Regions from separate parts of the Halomonas sp. THAF12 genome, predicted to be linked through region 2. Evidence: riboswitches for the same ligand, from Rfam matches in the RefSeq annotation. Region 2 holds a riboswitch; each other region holds the start of a gene.
The links. Region 2 has a riboswitch for thiamine pyrophosphate ahead of thiM (hydroxyethylthiazole kinase). Riboswitches for the same ligand answer to the same signal wherever they lie in the genome.
Positions count from the first base shown of each region.

Region 1: it holds a riboswitch for thiamine pyrophosphate, as region 2 does, so the genes downstream of both, tenA (thiaminase II) here and thiM (hydroxyethylthiazole kinase) in region 2, are expected to answer to the same signal.
Region 3: it holds a riboswitch for thiamine pyrophosphate, as region 2 does, so the genes downstream of both, FIU88_RS02790 (sodium:solute symporter) here and thiM (hydroxyethylthiazole kinase) in region 2, are expected to answer to the same signal.

Region 1 is NZ_CP045399.1:1,214,622-1,217,888, forward strand. Features, by position in the region: gene thiC (phosphomethylpyrimidine synthase ThiC) at 1-583, opposite strand, end outside; TPP riboswitch at 660-779, opposite strand; gene tenA (thiaminase II) at 967-1,635, opposite strand; TPP riboswitch at 1,733-1,893, opposite strand; gene mdoH (glucans biosynthesis glucosyltransferase MdoH) at 1,971-3,267, opposite strand, start outside.
Region 2 is NZ_CP045399.1:176,083-179,349, forward strand. Features, by position in the region: gene thiE (thiamine phosphate synthase) at 49-675, opposite strand; gene thiM (hydroxyethylthiazole kinase) at 665-1,489, opposite strand; TPP riboswitch at 1,522-1,624, opposite strand; gene FIU88_RS00765 (hypothetical protein) at 1,673-1,963, opposite strand; gene FIU88_RS00770 (ATP-binding protein) at 2,072-3,267, opposite strand, start outside.
Region 3 is NZ_CP045399.1:616,098-619,364, reverse strand. Features, by position in the region: gene ilvD (dihydroxy-acid dehydratase) at 1-533, opposite strand, end outside; gene FIU88_RS02790 (sodium:solute symporter) at 603-1,988, opposite strand; TPP riboswitch at 1,978-2,090, opposite strand; gene FIU88_RS02785 (hypothetical protein) at 2,203-2,874, shown strand; gene FIU88_RS02780 (CoA-acylating methylmalonate-semialdehyde dehydrogenase) at 2,957-3,267, opposite strand, start outside.

The DNA of each region.
Region 1 (3,267 bases), 1.0 Mb from region 2:
TGATCTCCTCGGGCAGGCGGGCGCCGAAGGCCACGCCCGGATGCTGGTGGCCGAGGATGCGCTCGACCTCTTCCGACCCCAACGCCTGGCGCTTCTGGTTTTCCCGAATGGCGATGAATTCCATCTCCGGGGTGACGATGCCCCGGCGCGCGTAGTGCAGCTGGGTGACGTTCTTCCCTGCCTTGGCCCGGCGAGGCGTGCGGGTCAGCTCGAAGCGCAGCGGGGCGAGCATCGGGTCGTTGGCGCGGCGGCGGCCGTACTCGGAGGTCGGGCCGTCGAGGAACTCGGTATCGCCGCGCTCCTCGATCCAGCCGCGGCGCAGCTCGGGCAGGCCGCGGCGCAGGTCGATGGCGGCCTCGGGGTCGGTGTAGGGGCCGGAGGTGTCGTAGACCAGCAGCGGCGGGTTCTGCTCATCCGGGCCGTCGCCGGAGGTGCGGGTCGGCGACAGGCCGATCTCGCGGAAGGGCACGCGGATATCGGGCCGCGAGCCCTCGACGAAGACCTTGCGCGAGCCCGGCAGCGGGGCCACGGCGGCTTCGTCGACGCGGGCGCTCTCGTTGAGGAAATGGGGGGTCTTGCTCATGGTCGTGCTCCCTTGGCTTGAGTGGTTCGTCAGGGAGGACCGTCGGGGAGGACAGGGGCGGCCGGCGCCGAGGCGCCGCCGCCTGTCGCTTGATCCCTACGCTGGTCCTAGCCAGTTCAGGTTCAACGGGACCCATGCTCGGGCGCCTCGCGCCGCATGATCTCAGCCGTCTTCAACGGCACCCCGTCAAGCGTGGTGGTGCCCGCCGCTGGGCGGGCCGTGTCATCATCGTTATCTCGTGCATGTGGCTCGGGGCTGATCCGGGGGCAGCTCTCCGAGGAGGCGCTGTGAATACCTCCCTGTACGCTACCGACGCCATCCATGGCGTAGGACCTCCTCTTCGAGCTGCCCCCGGCGCCCCTCATTCACTCGGCAGATATCTCTCAGTCCGCGCGATCCAGCCCCATCTGCCAGAAGTCGATCTCCAGCCGGGTGGCGTCGCGGAACAGCCGCGCCAGCTGGTCGAAGCGCGCCGGCGTCACTTCGGCCAGGCGCGCGTCCAGCCAGGCGATCTCGGCCTGCATGGCGCTCTGGAACTCGTCGCCCTGGTACATGGCGATCCAGGCGTCATAGGGGTTGGCGTCGCCGCGCACGGTGAACGGCTGGGCCTGAAGCCAGTTGGCGATCTCGCCGTAGCCCACCAGGCAGGGGGCCAGCGCCACGCGCAGGTCGAGCAGGTCGCCGCGGCTGCCGGCGTCGAGCACGAAGCGGGTGTAGGCCAGGGTGGCGCGGGCCTCGGGCAGCGCCGCCAGGTCGTCCTCGGTGATGCCCCAGTCGCGGCAGAAGCCGCGGTGCAGGTCCAGCTCGACGTCGAGGATGGTCTTCAGGCCGTCGAAGGCCTGGCGCAGCTCGTCCAGGTCGCGGCTCTTGTAGGCGGCCAGGGCGTAGGCGCGGGCGAAGTGGATCAGGAACAGGTAGTCCTGCTGCAGGTAGTGGCGGAAGGCGTCCGCCTCCAGCGTGCCGGCGCCCAGGCCGCGGACGAAGTCGTGTTCGGTGTAGGCGCGCCAGTCGGCCTGGCAGGCGGCGGTGAGATCACTGAAGCGACGGTCCATCTTGCCTCCGATTCCGATGAGAGCGGATGCCGGAGGGCGTGCATGACGCACGGGCGTAGCGGAAGCGGGGAGGGAGCGCCGGGCGCAAGGAGGGCGCGCCGGCCCGCCGCCTGATTCCCTACGCCGGTTCACGTGCGGCGTCTGCCACACCCACCCGGATCAGGTTCCACGGGACCAGCGCTGGGGGCTGTCTCGAGCGTTGTCGAGCGCGAGCCTGCGCCATCTCAGCCGGTTCCACCGGCACCCCGTCAAGCGAATGGGCCGAGTCTAGCAGCTTGACGGGCGACGAACATCCCTGTCGTCGCCCCGGCCACCGCGCGACGGCAGCGTGACGGTCATTCGCCCTGGACGGCGCGGGCCTCGGCACTCGCCGACCGCGCCCAGTCGCTGCCGAAGGACTGGATCGGCATCTCGCAGGGTCGCTCGGCCGGGGGGACGGCGGGCTCGTCGGCGGGCTCGAGATCCAGCGGCGCCGGCTCGGCCTCGAGCACCGCCGGCGGGGCGGTCTCGCCGGGCACCAGCAGCAGGCCGCGCCGGCGCAGGCCACGCCCGATCGTCAGGCTGCTGCTCCAGCGCACCAGCGGCGCGGCCAGCAGCAGCCCTAACCACACCGGCGTCAGCCACCAGAAGAAGGTCGGCGTGGCCCACCAGGTCACGCCCGCCCAGCAGAGGCCGATCAGGCTGCCCGGCCAGGTGTGGCGCAGCGCCTCGCGCCAGGGCAGGGCGCGTCCCTCGCGTGACTGGGGGTTCCAGGCCACGGTGCGGCCGCTGAAGACCTCGATCACGAAGCGGCTGTGGAAGACCATCATCAGCGGCGCGATCAGCATCGCGAACAGCGCCTCCAGCAGGGCGCTGGCGACCAGCCTGCCGCGTCCGCCGTAGCGGGACGGCGCCCGGCACAGGGCCAGCACGACGCCCAGCAGCTTGGGCATCAGCAGCATCGCCAGGGTGCCGCCGAGCAGCGGCATGATCAGGTTGGGCGGGGCGATCGGCCAGTCCGGGAACAGCTGGGCGTCGGAGGTGAAGAAGTTGGGCGCGATCAGGGCACGCAGCAGGGCATCGGCGGTGCTGACCACGAGGATCGCCAGCCAGATCAGCGACGACAGGTAGGCCAGGGCGCCGCACAGGAAGTGCACCCGGCTGACCAGGTGCAGGCCGCCGGCGCCGAGCAGGCGCAGGTGCTGCAGGTTGCCCTGGACCCAGCGGCGGTCGCGCTTGGCGTAGTCGAGGATATGGCTCGGCATCTCCTCGAAGCTGCCGCCGAGGTCGGTGCGCATGCGCACCTCCCAGCCGGCGCGCCGCAGCAGCGCGGCCTCGACGAAGTCGTGGCTGAGGATGTCGCCACCCAGCGGCGGGCGTCCGGGCAGCTCGGGCAGGCCGGCATGCCGAATGAAGGGCGCCACGCGCAGGATGGCGTTGTGGCCGAAGTAGTTGGCGGCGTCGGACTGCCAGAAGCTCAGGCCGGCGGCCAGCATCGGCGAGTAGACGGCCGCCGCGAACTGGTTGGCACGGCCGAACAGGCTGTCCTGGCGCACGGGGATCGGCACCGTCTGCAGCAGCCCGAGGCGCGGATTGGCCTCCATCTGGGCGATCAGCTCATGCACGGTATCGCCGCTCATCACGCTGTCGGCG
Region 2 (3,267 bases):
CATGAGCCAGCCGATGGCGCCCCTGCCGCGTCGAGGCTGACGGACCCCCTAGCCCGTCGCGGTTGCGGCAGAAAAGCGCCGCGCGGCGGCCTCCGGGTCCGGGGTGCCGCAGATCGCCGAGACCACCGCCAGGCCGTCGGCACCGGCGCGGCGCACCGCCTCGATGTGCTCGACCTTGAGCCCGCCGATCGCCACCGTGGGCAGCGGGCTGGCCGCGGCCAACGCCGCCAGGCCGTCGACGCCCAGCGGCGCGGCGTGGTCCTGCTTGGTGGCCGTGGCGAACACCGGGCCGAGACCCAGGTAGTCGAGGCGTCCGGCGTCCAGCCGGGCCAGCTGTTCGTGGGTCTGCACCGAGAGGCCGAGGATGGCGTCCGGGCCCAGCGCGGCGCGGGCATCGGCGACCTCGCCGTCGTCCTGGCCGATGTGCAGGCCGTCGGCCCGGCTGGCCAGCGCGACCTCGAGGCGGTCGTTGATGATCAGCGGCACGCCGCTGCCGGCCAGCGCGGCCTTCAGGCGGCGGGCCAGCGGGATCATCTCGGCGTCGCTGGCGTGCTTGTCGCGCAGCTGGACGACGCTCACGCCGCCGCGCACCGCGGCCAGCACGGTCTGCTCGACGCCATGGGCGGCGCACAGCTCGGGGTCGGTGACCAGGTAGAGGGACAGATCAAGGCGCATCGGTGAGCTCCAGGCGGTCGGCCAGCGGCGTGGATGGGGAAGGGGAGAGCGTGTCGGGATCCAGGGCGTAGAGGGCGTCGAGGAAGGCCACGGCGAAGCTGCCGGGGCCGGCGGCGCTCTCGGCGGCGCTTTCTCCGGCCGCGGCGTAGGCGGCCAGCGCCGCCACCGTGGCCGCGAACGGGTCCTCGGCGCCGGCCAGGAAGGCGCCCACCACGCCGGTCAGGGCGCAGCCCATGGTGGTGACGCGGGGCATCAGCGCATGGCCGCCGGCGACCCGCGCCAGGCGCCGGCCGTCGGTGACCAGGTCGACCTCGCCGGTGACCGCCACCACGGCGCCGCTCTCGCGGGCCAGCGCCACGGCGGCGCGCTCGGCGCTGTCGGCGCTGTCGGTGCTGTCCACGCCGCGCCCGCCGCCGCCCTGCCGGGCCAGCGCCAGGATCTCCGAGGCGTTGCCGCGGATCGCGGTCGGCCCCAGCGCCAGCAGCCGGGCCCCGGCCTCGCGACGAAAGCCGGTGGCGCCCACCGCCACCGGGTCGAGCACCCAGGGCGTGCCGGCGCCATTGGCGGCGCGGGCGGCGTCGACCATGGCATCGAGCCAGTGGGGCGAGAGGGTGCCGATGTTCAGCGTCAGGGCGGCGGCCAGGCCGGCGAACTCGGCGGCCTCCTCGCGAGCGTGGACCATGGCGGGCGAGGCGCCCAGCGCCAGCAGCGCGTTGGCCATGAAGTTCATCGCCACGTGGTTGGTGATGTTGTGAACCAGCGGGGTGGTGCGGCGCACGCGCGCCAGATGCGGCGCGGGATCGAGGGAATGCATCGGGCCTCCTGGCGACGGGAGGCGCGGCCGCGAAGTGAGCCGGCACGACTCCCTCCGCCGGCATTATCCGGGTCAGGTGGTGAGGGTGCCTCTCAGCCGTGGCGGATCACCGCCACGGCGCCCCTGTCGTCGGGCCTCACTATCGCCCTTCGCCCGAGGCATGTAAAGCCGGCGGGCGTCGCGTCAGGCGGCCAGCTGGAGCACGATCAGGGTCAGCAGGCTGGCCTGGGCGACGGTCTGCAGATCGGCGGTCATGCCGCTGTCTTCCTCCTCGGGTTCGAGGTGGGAGTCGGCGTTCAGGGAGCGCAGCAGCAAGGCGCCGCCGGCGGCCAGGGCGATCAGCGCCAGCGGCAGGCTGCCCACGCTCCAGGGGCCGATCAGCCATTCGATGGCGAGCAGCAGCGCGCCGCCGAGGGCCAGCCACAGCGGGCGGCGCAGGGCGGCGTCGAGGGAGGGGGAGGCAATGGCGGTCATGGCGGGCTCCTGTCCGGGTTGTCGTTGTCCGATCGATGTCACCACGGTAGCGGCCTTGGCTTACCGTCGGCTTAAGCGACGATAAGGGCCGGGCATGACGATGCCATGTCAGGCGCGGGGCAGCCAGACCCGCACGCGCAGCCCGCCACCGGGGGCGTCGCCCAGCGTCAGGCGGCCACCATGGCGCTGCACCAGCCGGTCGACGATGGAGAGCCCGAGGCCGGCGCCGGCCCCCGAGCCGCCGCGGTGGAAGCGCGCCAGCGCCTGCTGGCGGCTCGCCTCGGGGATGCCGGGGCCGCTGTCGTCCACCTGCAGCATCAGCGCCCGGGCCTGGGCCGTCAGCGCCACATCGATGCGGCTGCCGGCGGGGGAGTGGCGGATGGCGTTGCCGACCAGGTTCTTGATCAGGGTGGTGACGGCGCCGGGCTCGGTGGTCAGGGTCCAGTCGGCGTCGTCGGCCTCCAGGTGCAGGCTCTGGCCGTGGTCGGTGGCCAGCGGCATCAGCTCGGCCAGCGACTCGCGCACCTCGCGCAGCAGATCGATGCGCTGGTCCGGGGCGCCCTCCTGCTCCGGGTCCAGGCGCGCCAGGGTCAGCAGCTGGCCGACCAGCCGGGTGGCGCGGGCCAGGCCGTCGCGCAGCAGGGTCAGCGCCTCGCGCCGATCCGCCGGATCCTCGGTGGCCAGGGCGTTCTGGGCGTGCAGGTCGAGCACCGTCAGCGGGGTGCGCAGCTCGTGGGCGGCGTCGGCGATGAAGCGCTTCTCGCGGGAGCGCAGGGCGCGGATGCGTGCCAGCAGGCCGTTGAGGGCGCCGACGATGGTGGCCAGCTCGCGGGGCAGCGGGTCATCGGGCAGCGGCTTGAGGCGGTGAGGGTCGCGGGCCTCGATCTGGGCGGCCAGCCGCGACAGCGGCCGCAGCCCCCAGCCGATCGCCCACCACAGCAGCGCCCCCAGCGCCGGCAGCCCCAGCAGATCCGGTACCAGGGTGCGCAGGGCGATGCCGCGGACCAGCTCGCCGCGCACGTCGCCGCGCTCGCCGACCAGCACCCGCAGGTCGCCGTCGCCGAGGGCGAAGACGCGCCACTTGTGTCCCTTCAGGGTCTCGTCGCCGTAGCCCGTGCGGCGTTCGGTGAAGGGCGCGGTCGGCGCGCCGGCGGAGCGCAGCAGCAGTCGCTCGCCGCGCCAGGCCTGGAAGGCCACCTTGCCCTCGTAGCGGTGGCCGTCGTCCGTGCCCGGGGCGTCGCGGCGCAGCGCGCCGTCGAGGCTCGCCAGCAGCGCCTCGCGGCGGGCCTCGGGCAGCGGCGCGC
Region 3 (3,267 bases), 440 kb from region 2:
TCGCCGCGGCTGTGGGCGCCCATGGCCTCGAACACCGAGACGATGTCGGTGTGCCCCTCGCCGGGCAGGATGGTGCCGCCGTAGACGAAGACGCTGGGCCGGTCGAGCCGCGCCAGGCCGATCAGGCAGCCGGGCATGTTCTTGTCGCAGCCGCCGATGGCCACCAGGCCATCGAAGCCCTCGCAGCCGGCCACCGTCTCGATGGAATCGGCGATCACCTCCCGCGACACCAGCGAGTACTTCATGCCCTCGGTGCCATTGGCGATGCCGTCGGAGATGGTGATGGTGTTGAAGATCACGCCCTTGCCGCCGGCCGCATCGGCGCCGGCGCTGGCCTGCTCGGCCAGCTCGCCGATGTGGCTGTTGCAGGGCGTGACGCGGCTCCAGGTGGAGGCGATGCCCACCTGGGGCCGGGTGAAGTCGTCGTCATTGAAGCCCACCGCGCGCAGCATGGCGCGGCTGGCCGACTTGCCGACGCCGTCCACCACCGGGGCGGAATGGCGACGGCGTGGATCCTGTGGCGTATCACTCATGGCACGGCTCCTTCGTCAGGTCGGGATGACCCTCAGAGGGTGGCGGTCATCCGCCGGCCTGGCAACCGTTCAGGCCGTGCGCCGCGCCAGCGGACGCCGCCAGGCCACCAGCAGCGCCACCGCGCTGGAGGCCAGGAGCGCGCCGAGAAACGGCGGCAGGGTCGGCACCCCGCCGGGGAAGCTCGCCGCCAGCAGGCCGTCGAGGGCACTGCCCGAGGCGACCCAGCCCGGCAGCACCGCCCCGGCCAGCCCGGCGAGGCCGCCGGCCAGCGCCGCCGCGGCGCTCATCCGCGCCCACAGCCCCAGCAGCACCGGCACCACGATGGCCGCGCACAAGAGATCGGCGATCAGGAACAGCCGCAGCACCGAGAGCCCCTGCAGGGCGATCGCCACCACCGGCACCATCAGCGCCACGGTGACCCACCTCGCCGCCCTGAGCGACAGGCCGCGGCAGCCGCTGCCGGCCACCACGAGCGAGGCGATGCCGTTCTGCAGGGTATCGACGCTGGAGGCCACCAGCGTCACCGCCAGCACCAGCGCCGGCAGCGCCAGCCAGCCCGGCGCCTCGGCGAGCAGCGCGAAGAACGGGATCGGCGGCTCGCCCAGCGACACCCCCGCCATGGCGGCCAGCATGCCGAGGCCGCCGACCACCGCCACCACCAGCACGGTCACGGCCCCGCCCAGCCAGGCGCCGCGCCCCAGCGCCCGGTCGTCCCGGGCCGCCCACACCCGCTGCCAGTAGCCCTGGTGGAAGAGGTTGGCCGCGGTCACCGCGATCACCAGCGTCAGCGCCACGGACAGGGCGTCAGCGGCGGGAATCGACGGCAGCGCGGCCCCGGCCGGCAGCTCGGGCAGCCGGGCCAGCGCCACGCCGCCCACCAGCAGCAGCAGGGCCAGCAGCAGCCAGGCCTGCCAGCGATCGGTGGCCAGGCTCGCGCGCAGCCCGCCCAGCGCGGTGTAGAGCAGGGTCGCCGCCGCCACGCCGACCACCACCAGCGCCACCGGCACGTCCGACAGCAGCCCGGTGATGGCGCCGATGGCGGTCAGCTCGGCGGCCAGGAAGCAGCCCATGTACAGCACCGAGACCAGTGCCACCCAGCGGCGGATGCCGGCGCCGAAGCAGGCCTCGGCGTACTCGCCGATGCTGCGTCCCTCGGGCAGGCGGCGGCGGATCGCCGGGCCGAAGGCGCCGAGCACGATGAACGGCAGCGCCGAGCCGATGGCATAGCCGGCCAGGCCCAGCGGGCCGACGAAGGCGCCGATCTCGGGCGGCGCGAAGAGGATCCAGGCGCCCATGCCGGAGGCCAGGAAGGAGAGCCCCAGGGTCGGGGCCGACTGGGAGTTGCGGGCGGTGACGTAGTCGTCGAGCGGACCGTCCGCCCGACGGGCACGCAGGCCCAGCACGGTGAAACACAAAAGCGCCGCGCCAAGCACGGCTGACGTCAGATAAGGCATGTCGCACTTCCTCCGCCGGCATGAACCGGATCAGGTTCCAGGGTCAGCGACGCACGCTCTCTCAGCCCCGCCGATGCCGGCGAGACTCCCCTGGCGACAGTGAATGGATGGTGGTGGCGATCCTCAAGACAGGGCCAACATGGCCGATATCCGGATAGCCGCGCCAGCATGACACATCCTTCCCGCCATTCGAACAACCAGCCCGGACCCCGCCATGCCGTATACCGAAGCCAAGGAACACGCCCCCGGTTGCCTGCACCGGATCTTCGCCGAGCCCTACGCCGCCTTCGCCAACGGCGTCCCCGAGCGCCAGCTGCATCTGCGCGTCGCCCTCCAGGCCCTGCTGGAGGCGCCGATGCGCGAGGGGCGACTGACGCTCAGGGTGATCCACGGCTGGGAGAACGGGGTCTGCGCGCCCGAGGACCTGCGCCACAGCGACCATCCGCTGCGCACGATGGCCGACCTGCACGCCGCGGCCGAGCGCTACCGGCAGGCCGTCGAGGCCCTGGCGCCGCTGCCCGGCGAGGCCGCCACCCTGCTCGCCGCACCGCTGGCCTCGGCCATCGACGGCGCCGAGGCCGAGGGTCACGAGATCGACGCCGAGACCCGCGCCAACCCGGCCCGCTGGCCGGCGTTTCCCCGGGGCCTGTCGCTCTACACCTTCTTCAAGGTCTATCACCGCCTGACCTACGGCGAGGACGAGGCCTACCGCTCGATCCGCTGCGAGACGCCCGGAGGCCTCCGCGAGATCCACGAATTTCATCTTGAGGAAGGCGAGTTCGCCGTGGTCCACCCCGCCGATGACGCTCCCGGCGAGAGCCACCTGCTGCTGCACGAGAGCCAGCTGGCGCCGGTGGGCGAGCTGCTGGAGATGGCGCTGGGCTGATTCAGCGCCCTTCCCGGCGGCCAACAGGACGGCCCCGCCTCTCTCGAGACGGGGCCGTCGCTCACCGCCGAGCGGGAGGGGATCAGCTCAGCGAGATGGTGCTGTTGATGCCGCCGGAGACGTTCTCGGGCTCGAACCAGCGGGCGGTGACGGTCTTGGTCTGGGTCCAGAAGGCGATGGCCTGCTTGCCGTTGGGGCCCAGGTCGCCGAGCTTGGAGGCCCGCGAGCCGGTGAAGCTGAAGTAGGCCACCGGCACCGGGATCGGCACGTTGATGCCCACCTGGCCGACGTCGATCTCGGTCTCGAAGCGCCGCGCCACCCAGCCGGAGTTGGTGAAGATCGAGGTGCCGTTGCCGTTGGGATTGGCGTTGATGAAGGCGATCGCCTCGTCGA